Regions from separate parts of the Paenibacillus sp. FSL H7-0940 genome, predicted to be linked through region 2. Evidence: predicted binding sites of a transcription regulator. Region 2 holds the regulator's gene; the other holds the start of a gene.
The links. The regulator CtsR, encoded in region 2, represses protease genes until heat stress. The targets are predictions, from matches to a motif close to ATGGTCAATAAAGGTCAAACA.

Region 1: clpP (ATP-dependent Clp endopeptidase proteolytic subunit ClpP) is a predicted target of CtsR. The motif match lies at 2,550-2,570, and genes of this name have one in related genera.

Annotation. Positions count from the first base shown of each region.
Region 1 is NZ_CP150280.1:5,499,446-5,507,001, reverse strand. It holds gene MHB71_RS24290 (SIMPL domain-containing protein) at 1-211, shown strand, start outside; gene MHB71_RS24285 (DUF4163 domain-containing protein) at 599-1,696, shown strand; gene clpP (ATP-dependent Clp endopeptidase proteolytic subunit ClpP) at 1,865-2,461, opposite strand; tRNA gene MHB71_RS24275 (tRNA-Arg) at 2,638-2,712, opposite strand; gene MHB71_RS24270 (sugar-binding domain-containing protein) at 3,139-4,164, shown strand; gene gap (type I glyceraldehyde-3-phosphate dehydrogenase) at 4,271-5,278, shown strand; gene MHB71_RS24260 (phosphoglycerate kinase) at 5,430-6,611, shown strand; gene tpiA (triose-phosphate isomerase) at 6,648-7,400, shown strand; gene gpmI (2,3-bisphosphoglycerate-independent phosphoglycerate mutase) at 7,402-7,556, shown strand, end outside.
Region 2 is NZ_CP150280.1:6,500,106-6,507,661, forward strand. It holds rRNA gene MHB71_RS28490 (23S ribosomal RNA) at 1-533, shown strand, start outside; rRNA gene rrf (5S ribosomal RNA) at 676-792, shown strand; gene MHB71_RS28500 (GNAT family N-acetyltransferase) at 971-2,146, shown strand; gene MHB71_RS28505 (CtsR family transcriptional regulator) at 2,608-3,069, shown strand; gene MHB71_RS28510 (UvrB/UvrC motif-containing protein) at 3,101-3,625, shown strand; gene MHB71_RS28515 (protein arginine kinase) at 3,654-4,724, shown strand; gene MHB71_RS28520 (ATP-dependent Clp protease ATP-binding subunit) at 4,909-7,371, shown strand.

The DNA of each region.
Region 1 (7,556 bases), 1.0 Mb from region 2:
TGCAGATGTGAAAGCGGGCGCCATTGCAAAAGCAGTTAAACGTCAACTGGGTGCTGTTCTTTCCGTGAGCCAAGGTGATGCCGATGTGCCTGTATTCTATGCAAGCGAGGCGTTGATGTCCAAAGCACAAGATACAGCAGGTGGTACTGAGATTGAAACAGGCCAGGTTAAAGTAAGTACAATTCTGAATATCACGTATGAAATGAAATAAACAAGATCGAACTAAGGATTGTAAACTCAAGAACCTTTTTAAGTGTCATTTGAAGGGTACAACGAAATAATGACAAAGACTTTGTCCTGTGGACAGAGTCTTTTTTTGTTGGAAAAGCAAACTTTGATGAAGTTATATAGAAGGGTACCTTTTTGAAGCAACATGAAATGCTGTATATTGGTATCTTTTTTGTATAGTTGTTCGTGACAAAAAGGTCATATCCCCATATATTTTCCTACTGATATTCATCAACATTGTAACTCGAGCTGTAAACCTTTCCGAAATCGGGTTAATTATAATAGAGAGGTGAGCGTATGAGATATGCGATCAGGTCAGGATTACATACGCAATGATCCCTAATTGTGAATTCAGAGAGGAGTTTTATATATGACATCATGGAAAAAATGGACAAGTGCGTTGCTTGCAACAGGAATTATTGTAGGTAGCGGTTCGGTGTGGCAGGACAGTTCGGTTCAGGCGGCATCGGTATCCTCGAAAGTGACAACCACAGCTGAGGTGACCCTGAAGTCGGGTGGAAAAACACTGACTCAAAAAGGACTTCTTCAAGGTGGTTCAACTTGGGTATCTCTTACGGCAGTTAAAGATGTGGCAGGTGGAACGCTGAAATATGATGCGAAAACGAAGTCATATACGGTAACAGCAGCCAACAATGCGATGACCGTTAGCCTGATGGATGGACAGCCAAACGTTTATATTAACGGTTATTACCCTCAAGTGGAAGCGAAATTGATTCAGGGTCGATTGTATATTCCATTCTCAGCAATGAGAGATTATCTGGGTGTACAGGGGAATTGGGATGCCAAAACCAAAACGTTGACACTCAGCAAGGTGAAACAAAATAACGTTAAAATTAAAGCGGCAACAGTTAATGTTACTGTAAAAAATGCTGAAGTAGATGTTCAATATCCGCAAGTGAGTGGACTTGCCAGCAAAGAAGCTGAAGCGGCGATCAACAAAGTGCTGAAAGACGAAGTGGATGCTTATGTAGCTGACTTCAAGAAACAGACATCTGAATTCGGCGGTGCAACAGCCAACCGTCCATATGCATTTGAGAGCTCTTATGTAGTGACGTACAACGAAAAAGGCGTGCTGGGACTCATTACACAACGATACGAAGATTATGCTGGCGCTCATGGTATGACATACCGTACGGGCCACACCTTTGCACTGGACACAGGTAAGGAGCTTACGTTAGATGATGTGCTGCAAAATAACAAAACCATGCGCGAGACGTTGAGTAAAAAAGTGGGTGAACAACTGAAAGCCCGCGGTGGATACCTCGACGGTTATAAAGGGTTGAATAAAGATCAAGATTTCTATGTGACACCAACGGGTGTAGTTGTGTTCTTCCAGTTGTATGAGTATACGGCGTATGCAGAGGGATTCCCTGAAATGCCATTTACGTATAAAGAGCTTCTCCCTAAAGGCACGGAACCTTTCAGTAATGTAAATGGAACCAAATAAAGAATCATTATTATGCACTCTCAAGTTTTTCTTCCTTATAAAATGAAAAAAGAAGCCTTCATCATAATTATGATGAGGGCTTCTTCTCGTATAGACAACACAATTATATGTTGCTGATTACGTTAGGTGTTGATTATGTTAACGCATAGACCGTGGTCTACGTCACACTTAGATGCCTTGTGATCCTACGTTTTCGATAACTTTATCAATGATACCGTAATCGGCGGCTTCAGCAGCACTCATGAAGTAGTCACGATCTGTATCTTTCTCAATCCGCTCCAGCGGTTGACCTGAACGCTCAGAGATGATGCGGTTCAACGTATCACGCATTTTCAGGATGCGGCGAGCACGGATTTCGATGTCAGAAGCCTGACCTTGTGCACCACCAAGTGGTTGGTGAATCATAATTTCACTGTTTGGTAATGCAAAACGTTTACCTTTTGCACCGGCATTCAGCAAGAATGCACCCATGGAAGCCGCCATACCTACACAGATGGTAGATACATCCGGTTTGATGAATTGCATTGTATCGTAAATCGCCATACCGGCTGTAATCGATCCGCCTGGGCTGTTGATGTATAAGTGAATGTCTTTCTCCGGATCTTCCGCAGCCAGGAACAACATCTGTGCCATAATGGCATTAGCCACTACGTCATTAACATCGCTACCAAGGAAAATAATACGATCCTTCAGCAATCTGGAGTAGATGTCGTAGGCGCGCTCACCCCGGTTGCTCTGTTCAACGACCATTGGAATAAAACTCACGTGAAAAACCTCCTTGGAATGTAAATGTTATTGGTGTTTATACTTAAACTGTTACCGTATTACCCACATAATAAACAATTCCAAACAAAAAGTCAAAGAAAGTCAAACTAACTTGCAAAAAAAAGAAACCTTTCCGGTTTCATTGGTTAAATGGGTTATGAGCTGTTAAATAAAAGTGGCGCGCCCGCCAAGAATCGAACTTGGATCTCAGGCTTCGGAGGCCTACGTCATATCCATTGGACCACGGGCGCACATTATGTGACAGCAATAATGATTATAGCTCATGAAATATTTAATTGCAAGCAGTTCGTTGTGGTATTGGTTTGGATTAACCTAAAAATGATCATGATGAAGAAGAGTGGATAAAGAGTGCATTTAAGTAAATGCTATTAGAGGTTTTGGACATGCTGTATGAAATGTGATTGTGAGCGATATGTAGATTGAATTCATTTGTTTCTTCTATATATGGTATGCGTGAGCTAGTCCTAGATCATGGAAGTCTAGGATTGTGAAAATAGGCGCGTACAAACGCTGCATGCGTGTCGAAATAACACGTTGAAACACTTGCATGTCACGTCAGTTTTAGGTAGAATAGACGTGGGACTTAAAAAGTTAACCCGGGACGTTTTAGGGCCACGAAAGAGAGCTTAGAACGAGAACTTGCGGGAGTGGAAAGCATGCGAACGATTTTAGAAGTACAAAAGCAGCTTCTGCCTGATCTCATGGATATCTTGAAAAAGAGGTATACGATTCTGCAACAGATCATGTTATCGGATGTGATCGGACGGAGAACGTTAGCTAATTCCATGCAGATGACCGAGCGGGTTCTGAGGGCTGAGACCGATCTGTTAAAGGCTCAGGGACTTATTGAAATTGACAGTGCAGGAATGAAGATCAGCGAGGCAGGGTATGATTTGCTGCAGCAGTTAGAGCCCGTAGCCAAAGAGCTGTTCGGATTATCCGAGCTGGAAGAGCGCATCAAGCAAGCCTACGGTCTGCAAAAGGTAGTTGTGGTTCCTGGCGATTCGGACGTTTCTCCATTTGCCAAAAGGGAACTGGGCAGAGCCGGAGCGAAGGCTCTCGGCAATATCATGAGTGACAACGACGTTGTCGCCGTTACTGGCGGTTCAACAACGGCCGAAGTCGCAGAACAACTAAATCCGCCAACATCGCTCAAAGGTGTCTGGTTCGTACCGGCACGCGGTGGACTTGGGGAAAGCCTTGAAATTCAGGCTAATACGATCGCATCCACAATGGCAAAACGGGTAGGGGCGCAATACAAACTCCTGCATGTACCGGATTTGCTCAGTGATCATGCCTATGAATCATTAATCCAGGACCCTAGTGTTCAGGAGATTCTGCAACTGATCAGGCAATCACGGATTGTTATTCATGGAATTGGTGATGCCGTAGAAATGGCCAAAAGACGCAAACTTGCGACGGAGATTATAGATGAACTTCAGGAGCAAGGGGCCGTATCTGAATCTTTCGGTTATTACTTTAATGATCAGGGTGAGGTGGTACATACCATGCTTACACTGGGTATGCGACTTCAGGATATTGAACGAACCGATGTTGTGATTGGAATTGCAGGTGGCAAAAGCAAAGCTGCTGCAATACACTCCGTGTTACGATTTGGTCAGGAAGATATTCTGATTATTGATGAGGCTGCTGCCGAAGTCATCGTTGCTGAAATGGAATAAGGTTTTACTTTGTATCACAACTATTGTTGTCTTGACGGACTTCACCGTCTGTCTTGAATATATAAGTTTCATAAAAAATTAATCAAAACTTGGGAGGAACTTACTCATGATTAAAGTAGGTATTAACGGTTTTGGACGTATTGGACGCTTGGCATTCCGCCGTATTCAAAATGTAGCAGGCATCGAGGTAGTAGCAATCAACGACTTGACTGACGCTAAAATGCTCGCTCATTTGCTCAAATATGATACAACTCAAGGTCGCTTCGATGGCGATGTTGAAGTACACGATGGCTTCTTCAAAGTGAACGGCAAAGAAGTTAAAGTATTGGCTAACCGTAACCCGGAAGAACTTCCTTGGGGCGACCTGGGCGTAGATATCGTTCTGGAATGTACTGGTTTCTTCACAACTAAAGAAGCAGCTGAGAAACACTTGAAAGGTGGAGCTAAGAAAGTTGTTATCTCCGCACCAGCTACTGGCGACATGAAAACCATCGTTTACAACGTAAACCATGAAATCCTCGACGGTACTGAAACTGTAATCTCCGGCGCATCTTGCACAACAAACTGCCTGGCACCTATGGCAAAAACACTGCAAGACAAATTCGGAATCGTTCAAGGTTTGATGACTACAATTCACGCTTACACTGGCGACCAAAACACGTTGGATGCTCCACACCCTAAAGGTGACTTCCGTCGTGCTCGCGCAGCAGCTGAAAACATCATCCCTAACACAACTGGTGCTGCTAAAGCAATCGGTCTGGTAATCCCAGAACTGCAAGGCATCCTTGATGGTGCAGCTCAACGTGTACCAGTAGCTACTGGTTCCCTGACTGAGCTCGTAACTGTTCTGAACAAAAAAGTAACTGCTGAAGAAGTTAACGCAGCTATGCAAGAAGCTTCCGATCCAGAAACTTTCGGATACACAGAAGACGAAATCGTATCTTCCGATATCCAAGGAATCACTTTCGGTTCCCTGTTTGATGCAACTCAAACTAAAGTTCTGACTGTTGGCGACCAACAATTGGTTAAAACTGTAGCTTGGTATGACAATGAAATGTCCTACACTGCACAATTGGTTCGCACTTTGGAGCACTTTGCAAAAATGATTAAGTAATATCTGTAATAACATAGAGCGGAAACAGATGCTATATTGTTTCCGCTCTTTATATATCTACATTTTGCAAATTTCTCAAAAACACCAGGATTGACGAGGGATTTCAGCTCTTGATTGGTCCACCAAATACATGGGTGCGGAGGAAATACAGATGAACAAAAAAAGTGTACGCGATATCGAATTGACAGGAAAACGGGCTTTTGTCCGTGTAGATTTCAATGTGCCGCTCGAAGATGGTAAAATTACAGATGACAAACGTATTCGTGCAACGCTTCCTACAATCAACTACTTGATTGAAAAAGGCGCTAAAGTCATTTTGGCAAGCCACATGGGTCGTCCTAATGGCGAAGTGGTTGAATCCTTGCGTTTGACTCCAGCAGCTGAGCGTTTGTCTGAATTGCTTGGTAAAACAGTTGTTAAAGCTGACGGTTCTGTTGGTGACGCTGTTAAAGCTCAAATCGCTGAACTGAACAACGGCGACGTTTTGTTGCTTGAAAACGTTCGTTTCCACGCAGGCGAAGAGAAAAACGATCCGGAACTGGCAAAACAATTTGCTGAACTGGCTGACGTTTTCGTTAACGATGCGTTTGGCGCGGCTCACAGAGCACACGCTTCGACTGAAGGAATCGCTCACTTGCTTCCAGCAGTGTCCGGTTTGTTGATGGAGAAAGAACTTGAAGTGTTGGGTAAAGCAATTTCCAACCCTGAGCGTCCTTTCACAGCTATCATTGGTGGATCCAAAGTTAAGGACAAAATCGATGTAATCGACAACCTGCTGAACATTGCAGACAACGTAATCATCGGTGGAGGTCTGACTTACACGTTCTTCAAAGCACAAGGACATGAAATTGGACAATCCTTGCTGGATGATTCCAAACTTGATGTTGCTCTCGGTTTTATCGAAAAAGCGAAAAAATTGGGCAAAAACTTCTACCTGCCGGTAGATATCGTAGTGTCTGACGATTTCAGTGCGAAAGCAAACACACAAATCGTTGACATCGATGGTATCCCAGCAGATTGGGAAGGTATCGACATCGGTCCTAAAACACGTGAGATCTATGCTGATGTAATCAAAAACTCCAAATTGGTTGTGTGGAACGGACCAATGGGCGTATTTGAAATCGAGCCATTCTCCCACGGTACTCGTGCAGTAGCGGAAGCTTGCGCTGAGACAGAAGCTTACACTGTAATTGGTGGCGGTGACTCCGCAGCAGCAGCTGAGAAGTTCAAATTGGCTGACAAGATGAACCACATCTCTACAGGTGGCGGTGCATCGCTCGAGTTCATGGAAGGTAAAGTACTTCCAGGCGTAGTGGCATTGAACGACAAGTAAGTTTTAGTAGTCTATAGCATGAAGGAGTTGAAACCCATGAGAACACCGATTATCGCAGGTAACTGGAAAATGTTCAAAACGGTTTCCGAATCCAATGACTTCATTCAGGAAGTTAAAGGAAAAGCGGAAGTTGAAGGCGTGGAAACTGTAATCTGCGCACCGTTTACAAATCTGCCATCCCTGGTAGAAGCCGTTAAAGGCACAAACATCAAAATTGGTGCACAAAATCTTCATTTTGAAGATAACGGTGCATTCACAGGTGAAATCAGCGGTGTAATGCTGAAAGACCTGGGTGTGGATTATGTCATTATTGGTCACTCGGAGCGCCGTCAATATTTTGCGGAAACCGATGAGACTGTCAATAAAAAGTTGCATGCAGCATTCCGTCACGGATTGACTCCAATCTTCTGCCTTGGTGAGACGCTTGAAGAGCGTGAAGCGAACCAAACAAAAGACGTATGCAAAGTGCAAACAGTAGCTGCTTTTGCAGGTCTGTCTGCAGAGCAAGCGGCACAAGTTGTTATTGCTTATGAGCCGATCTGGGCGATTGGTACAGGCAAATCCTCCACTTCCCAAGATGCGAATGAAGTTATTGCTTACATCCGTACGCTGGTGAAGGATCTGTACAACGAGACGGTAGCGAATGCAGTTCGTATTCAATACGGCGGCAGTGTTAAACCAGAGAATGTAACAGAATACCTCGGACAAAGCGACATCGACGGCGCACTTGTTGGCGGTGCCAGCTTGCAGCCGGCTTCGTTCATCGCGCTTGTTGAGGGGGCGAAGTAAGATGACAGCTCCAAAACCTGTAGCACTGATCATCATGGATGGCTTTGGTCTGCGTAACACGGTGGAAGGCAATGCGGTAGCGCAAGCCAAAAAACCGAACTATGACCGTTTCATGAGCCAATTCCCACATACAACACTCACTGCATGCGGTGAAGC
Region 2 (7,556 bases):
CAAGTCGAGCAGGGACGAAAGTCGGGCTTAGTGATCCGGTGGTACCGCATGGAAGGGCCATCGCTCAACGGATAAAAGCTACCCTGGGGATAACAGGCTTATCTCCCCCAAGAGTCCACATCGACGGGGAGGTTTGGCACCTCGATGTCGGCTCATCGCATCCTGGGGCTGAAGTAGGTCCCAAGGGTTGGGCTGTTCGCCCATTAAAGCGGTACGCGAGCTGGGTTCAGAACGTCGTGAGACAGTTCGGTCCCTATCTGTCGTGGGCGTAGGAAATTTGAGAGGAGCTGTCCTTAGTACGAGAGGACCGGGATGGACGTACCGCTGGTGTACCAGTTGTTCCGCCAGGAGCACCGCTGGGTAGCTATGTACGGACGGGATAAACGCTGAAAGCATCTAAGCGTGAAGCCCCCCTCAAGATGAGATTTCCCAGTATGTAAGACCCCTTGAAGACGACGAGGTAGATAGGCTGGGGGTGGAAGTGCAGCAATGCATGGAGCTGACCAGTACTAATCGGTCGAGGGCTTATCCAATAGCAAGTTGTAAATCGCATGTTTCGTTTCGAATCTAGTTTTCAGAGAACGATCTCTGAAATGAAAATTGGTACATCACAGAACGTGTGTATGATTTTCAGTCCATATCTGATTTTAAGAAGCTATGCTTCGACAAATCGCGTTTGGTGGCGATGGCGGAGGGGTTCCACACGTACCCATCCCGAACACGACCGTTAAGCCCTCTAGCGCCGATGGTACTTGGACCGCAGGGTCCTGGGAGAGTAGGACGCCGCCAAGCGAAGAACCACTGCCGATGTTATTCGGTGGTGGTTTTTATTTGTTTATTTTAGGGGATGCGGAAGCATCTCTTATTTGACTTTGTAAGAATCCTCTGACACACTCTAAGGGGTACATATATCAGATATCAGGCCATGATTTGGATTGATATAACTCTAGCGAATGGGGTGTAGGACAACATGGAAATTCAGAAATTGACGGTAGATGATTTTGAACCGGCGATGGCACTCTCCGAATATGCTTTTCAAGTAGTGATGAGTGAAGAACAGAAAGAAAAACGGCGGAGTCAATTTTCGTCACAGGATATATGGGGTGTATATGAGGACGGGCAGCTAGGAGCCAAACTTCACATCATTCCTTTTCAAACCTATATTCATGGCAGATCGTTCGAGATGGGCGGTATTGCGGGTGTTGCCACCTGGCCAGAGTATAGACGCAAAGGCTGGGTAGCGGGTCTGCTGAAGCATGCGTTGGAAGAAATGAATCGTAACAAACAGAGCATATCATTCTTGCATCCATTCTCTTTTGGTTTCTATCGGAAGTATGGATGGGAGACGTATGTTGAATTTAAACGTTATAAAGTACCTACAACTCATTTGCCTTCGAAAAAAGCGACACCTGGAACAATTCGGCGTGGGGATCCAGGCCTCAGCATATTAAAGGAAGTATACAGTGCTTATGCTGAGCGTTATAACGGAACTCTGGTCCGGGATGATGCAAGGTGGGAGAATTCAGTTCTTGTTAATGGGACCAGCCAGAAGGCTGTATATTACGATGAAGCTGATGCAGCACAAGGTTATCTTTTATATGAGGTTAAGGAAAATAAGTTTACCATTAAAGAGATCATCTATCTGAATGAAGAGGCTAGGCAAGGGCTGTGGACCTTCATTGCTAACCATGATTCCATGATCCAGGAAGTTACGTTGCAGGCGCCTGCCAGTGACACGCTTGCCTTCCAATTGGATAACCCACGGATTCAGCAGGAGATTGTACCTTATTTTATGGCGCGTATCGTTAGTGTAGAGCAGTTTATATCCCAGTATCCCTTTGCAAGCCAGGACTCACCGGTGCAGATTGTACTTCAGGTAGAAGATGCCCACGCTCCATGGAATGAAGGGGTATGGCAATTAAACGTGGCAATGAACGGAACGGCGTCCATATGGAAAACATCGGAGCCAATTACTGATGATCAGATCATTAAGGTGGATATTCAATCCCTTACCTCGGTGCTCATGGGATATCGCAGACCAACGGAAATGGCACGAATCGGAAGAATTCACGGACCGAACACAGCAATCAAGGCTTTGGAACAAGCGATTCCTGAACGGGAAACCTATTTGCTCGATTTCTTCTGATGACTATTCCCACTGCTCCATTTAACTTGATTAGCTTATATAGAAATACGGCGTGATTGAAAGACAAATGGACTTCTCCAGCAATTTTGGGGAGGTTTTTTTGTGTCTGGGGAATATTTCGTGTAAAATCGTAAAAAATGAATAGTGACCCCACTTGGCAAAACCACAAAATATGCTATAATGGTTATAAAGTCAAAGAAAGTCAAAGTCAACTAAAGGTTTAATACTTAAGTAGCTTTCTTTCTACAATCTGATGCATGATCGCCAATATACGGGATTCATTTCATCGGAGGATCAAGGGAATATTAAAGGACCTTCGTGCTTCCTTCGCTCTCCTGTTGACACCTGTGGAAGCAAGATTCGCTGTTTCCCTGATTGGTTAAATGGGTAGAGAAGGTGTACTCTGTGGGGGCGTGTGGGTCCTTATTGACTTAACGTTTCAGACAGTGGAGGATGATTGGATGCGTAATATCTCTGATATTATCGAACGATATCTGAAGAGTATTTTGCATGAAAGTCCCGAAGGAATGGTTGAAATTCAGCGTAATGATCTGGCAGATCAATTCTCATGTGTACCTTCCCAGATCAATTATGTCATCAGCACACGTTTTACACTCGAGAAGGGATACCTGGTAGAGAGTAAACGCGGCGGTGGTGGTTATGTTCGCATACAGCGCATTGAATTACCGGCCCAATCAGCTCTGCATAATCATTTGCACCATAGTATTGGTGAAGAGATCGGGCAGACAGCTGCCGAAGGTCTGATCTATCAATTGGAAGAAGCGCGCTTCTTGAGCAAGCGGGAAGCCGGGTTGATGCGAGCTGCTGTATCTAGAGAGGTTATATTGGTCAAACTTCCTTACCGGGATCAAATTCGTGCCAGAATGTTGAAGGCGATGTTAATATCTTTGCTCGGTAAATGAAAACTATCGGGGTCAAAGGAGGTACATCAATATGCTGTGCCAAGAATGCAATAAACGTCCGGCGACACTTCATTTTACGAAGATCGTAAATGGAGAGAAGACGGAATTCCATATTTGTGAGTCATGTGCCCGTGAAAAAGGGGAAATGATCCCTGGAACAGCAGGTGGGTTTTCCATTCACAACTTGTTGTCCGGATTGCTTGATTTTGATCCAGCCGGCAAAAGTGGATCGGCAGGAACACCACCTGCAAAAGCTCTTCAATGTGAAGAGTGTGGTATGACGTACGCACAATTTAGTAAGATAGGCCGGTTCGGCTGCAGTTCATGTTATAAATATTTTGACAGTCGTCTGGATCCTTTGTTCAAGCGGGTTCATGGTAATACGTCCCATGTAGGCAAAGTACCTGCACGAGCTGGTGGTCGCATCAAGGTGAAACGGCAAATCGCTGATCTGAAGCGTGAGCTCCAAGAGAGCATCGCGCAAGAGGAATTTGAAGAGGCGGCCCAGATCCGTGACCAGATCAGAGGACTTGAAAAAGGAATAGCTCAGGAGTAAAGTTTGTCATGAGTAGGAGGGATGCGTAATGCCTAATCTGCGCTTTACAGAGAAGGCGCTCAGCGACTGGATGCGCAGTGATGCGGCTGATTCCGAAATTGTCATTAGCAGCCGTGTCCGGATTGCACGCAACCTTCAGCATGTTCCGTTTCCGATGCTGGCTTCCAATGAGCAATCGGAAGAGGTGCTGAATAAGCTGAGCGAAGTACTTCAATACGATGACGTTCATGCCTTTGGGGATTTTCATACGTTGGATCTGATCGATATTGACGAACTCGACAAACGGGTGCTGGTGGAGAAACATCTCATCAGTCCAAGTCTTGCGAATGAATCCAGGAATGGTGCGGTTATTCTCAGTGAGGATGAGTCAGTCAGTATTATGATTAACGAAGAGGATCATCTTCGTATCCAGTGCCTCTATCCGGGGTTCCAGGTGAAAGAAGCCTGGGAGAAAGCTTCCGCAATAGATGATGCTTTTGAAGCGCACGTGGATTATGCTTTTGATGATCGCAGAGGATACTTAACCAGCTGTCCTACTAATGTAGGTACAGGTGTTAGAGCATCGGTTATGATGCACTTGCCTGCCCTGGTGATGACACAACAGATAGGCCGTATTCTAACCGCAGTTTCCCAAGTGGGATTGACGGTAAGAGGAATATACGGTGAAGGTAGCGAGGCGATGGGTAACCTGTTCCAGATCTCGAACCAGATTACATTGGGACAGACCGAACAGGAAGTCATTGAGAACCTGCATGGTGTTGTGTTACAGATGATTGGTCATGAACGTACAGCCAGAGAACGGTTAATTACCGACTCCAGACTGCGGATTACGGATCGTGTCATGCGTTCTTATGGCATATTGTCTCATGCAGCTATTGTTGATTCCAAGGAAGCTGCACAGCGCTTATCGGATGTACGCCTTGGCGTGGATCTCGGATTGTTGGATGGACTGTCCATCACGGTAATGAATGAGTTGAATGTGATGACACAGCCGGGATTTTTGCAGAAAACATTCGGGGAAGATATGCGCACAGATGAGCGTGACATATACCGTGCTCAGTTGATTCGTGATACGATCAATGCAGCGAAGCAGTCCTAGTTTAGCCTGATATAGTATTGAATTATGGTTTCATGCCGCATTGCGGCTTTTATATAATAAGGCATGTACAAATGCCGAATGACTTTATTCGCAGCACGGCTGCAAACAAAAATGATATGAAGAATACGACGGTTATTTCATTACATGACCTCGTTTTATCCAAAACCATGGAGGTGCAGGAGATATGATGTTTGGAAGATTTACGGAACGGGCCCAAAAGGTGCTCGCACTCGCGCAGGAAGAAGCTGTCCGTCTCGGTCATAATAACATCGGTACTGAGCATATTTTGCTCGGCCTCATTCGTGAAGGCGAAGGCATCGCAGCCAAAGCACTGATCGGCCTGGGACTCGGATTGGAAAAAATTCAGGATGAAGTAGAAACGCTAATTGGCCGTGGCCAAGAGCAACCTACCAACATTGCATATACGCCACGTGCGAAAAAAGTAATTGAACTGTCTATGGATGAAGCTCGTAAATTGGGCCACACTTATGTAGGCACAGAGCATATCCTGCTCGGATTGATTCGTGAAGGCGAGGGTGTTGCAGCACGTGTGCTCAATAACCTAGGAATTAGCCTGAACAAAGCACGTCAACAAGTGCTGCAATTGCTTGGCAGCAGTGAAGCTGTATCCAGCCATAATGGCACACCTGCCAATGTAAGCACACCAACGCTGGACAGTCTGGCACGTGACCTCACGGCATACGCCAGAGAGAATAACCTTGACCCGGTTATTGGACGTAGCAAAGAAATTGAACGTGTCATCCAGGTGCTCAGCCGTCGTACGAAGAACAACCCGGTATTGATCGGTGAGCCAGGTGTAGGTAAAACAGCGATTGCTGAAGGCCTTGCACAAAAAATCATTGCAAATGAGATTCCGGAAACATTGCGCGACAAACGGGTAATGACCCTGGATATGGGTTCAGTAGTCGCTGGAACCAAATATCGTGGTGAGTTTGAAGATCGTCTGAAAAAAATCATGGATGAGATTCGCCAAGCAGGTAACATTGTCCTGTTTATCGACGAATTGCATACCTTGATTGGCGCAGGCGGGGCTGAAGGTGCCATCGATGCTTCTAACATTTTGAAACCGGCTCTGGCTCGTGGAGAATTGCAATGTATCGGTGCGACAACACTGGATGAATATCGTAAATACATCGAGAAGGATGCAGCGCTTGAGCGTCGTTTCCAACCGATTACTGTAGATCAGCCTTCTCCAGAAGAAGCGATTCAAATCTTGCACGGCTTGCGTGACCGTTATGAGGCGCATCACCGCGTGAAAATTACGGACGAAGCAATTGTGCAGGCCGTTAAACTGTCTGACCGTTACATTACAGACCGTTTCCTGCCAGATAAAGCGATTGACCTGATTGATGAAGCGGGTTCCAAAGTAAGATTGAACTCTTACACGATCCCACCAAACCTGAAACAACTGGAAAGCCGTCTGGAAGATATCCGTAAGGAAAAAGACGCTGCAGTTCAAAGTCAGGAGTTCGAAAAAGCAGCAGCTCTGCGTGATACGGAACAAAAAATCCGTGAAGAGCTGGATGTAACGAAGAACCAGTGGAAAGAGAAACAAGGTCGCACCGATTCCGAGGTTACTCCTGAGGATATCGCACAAGTGGTAGCCAGCTGGACAGGAATCCCTGTGAACCAACTGAAAGAAGAAGAGACACAGCGTCTGATGAATCTGGAGTCTATTCTACATGAACGTGTCATCGGTCAGGATGAGGCAGTGAAGTCTGTCAGCCGTGCGGTTCGTCGTGCTCGTGCGGGACTTAAAGATCCAAAACGTCCGATGGGTTCATTCATTTTCCTCGGCCCTACAGGGGTAGGTAAAACAGAACTTGCTCGTGCTCTGGCTGAAGCGATGTTCGGCGATGAAAATGCAGTAATCCGGATTGATATGTCCGAGTATGGTGAGAAGCACTCGACTTCCCGACTTGTCGGAGCGCCTCCAGGATATGTTGGGTACGAAGAAGGTGGCCAGCTGACAGAGAAAGTTCGTCGCAAACCATATTCCGTAGTCCTGCTCGATGAAATCGAGAAAGCACATCCAGAAGTATTCAATATCTTGTTACAAGTGCTTGAGGATGGTCGTCTGACGGATTCCAAAGGTCGCGTCGTTGACTTCCGCAATACGCTGATCATTCTAACATCCAACGTGGGTGCCGAAGCGATCAAACGTAACTCTACACTGGGCTTCACTGCAGTTGTAGATGCAGGAGCAGATTATGACAACATGAAGGGGAAAGTGATGGATGAGCTGAAGAAAAGCTTCCGTCCAGAGTTCCTTAACCGGATTGATGAAATTATCGTGTTCCACTCACTTGAAGAAAAACACATCGCTGAAATTGTTACGCTTATGAGTGAAGAACTTCGTAAACGACTGCTCGAACATGAGGTCGATTTCGAACTCACTGATAATGCCAAGTCGTTCCTTGCGAAGTCAGGCTTTGATCCAGCTTACGGTGCGCGTCCGCTTCGTCGGGCAATCCAGAAGCATATCGAGGACAAATTGTCCGAAGAGTTGCTCACAGGTAACGTAACCAAAGGGGATTCATTGCTCATCGACGAAGAGAACGGTGCACTGTCTGTTACGAAAAAAGACGTGGTCGTTCCGTCCAATGAGGAAATCGAAACTAAATAATATTTAGCAAGCTTTGGAGTTAAACTTCAGCTTGTATTGATCCATAATCCTTAATCAAATCCTTCCCGGCTTCGGCCGGGGAGGATTTTTTGCACTTTGGACAGAAGACGGACATGATTATGTCAGGAACATGTGTAAAGTTTGCAATAATCCTTTACGAAAAATCTCAAACAATGGTAAACTTT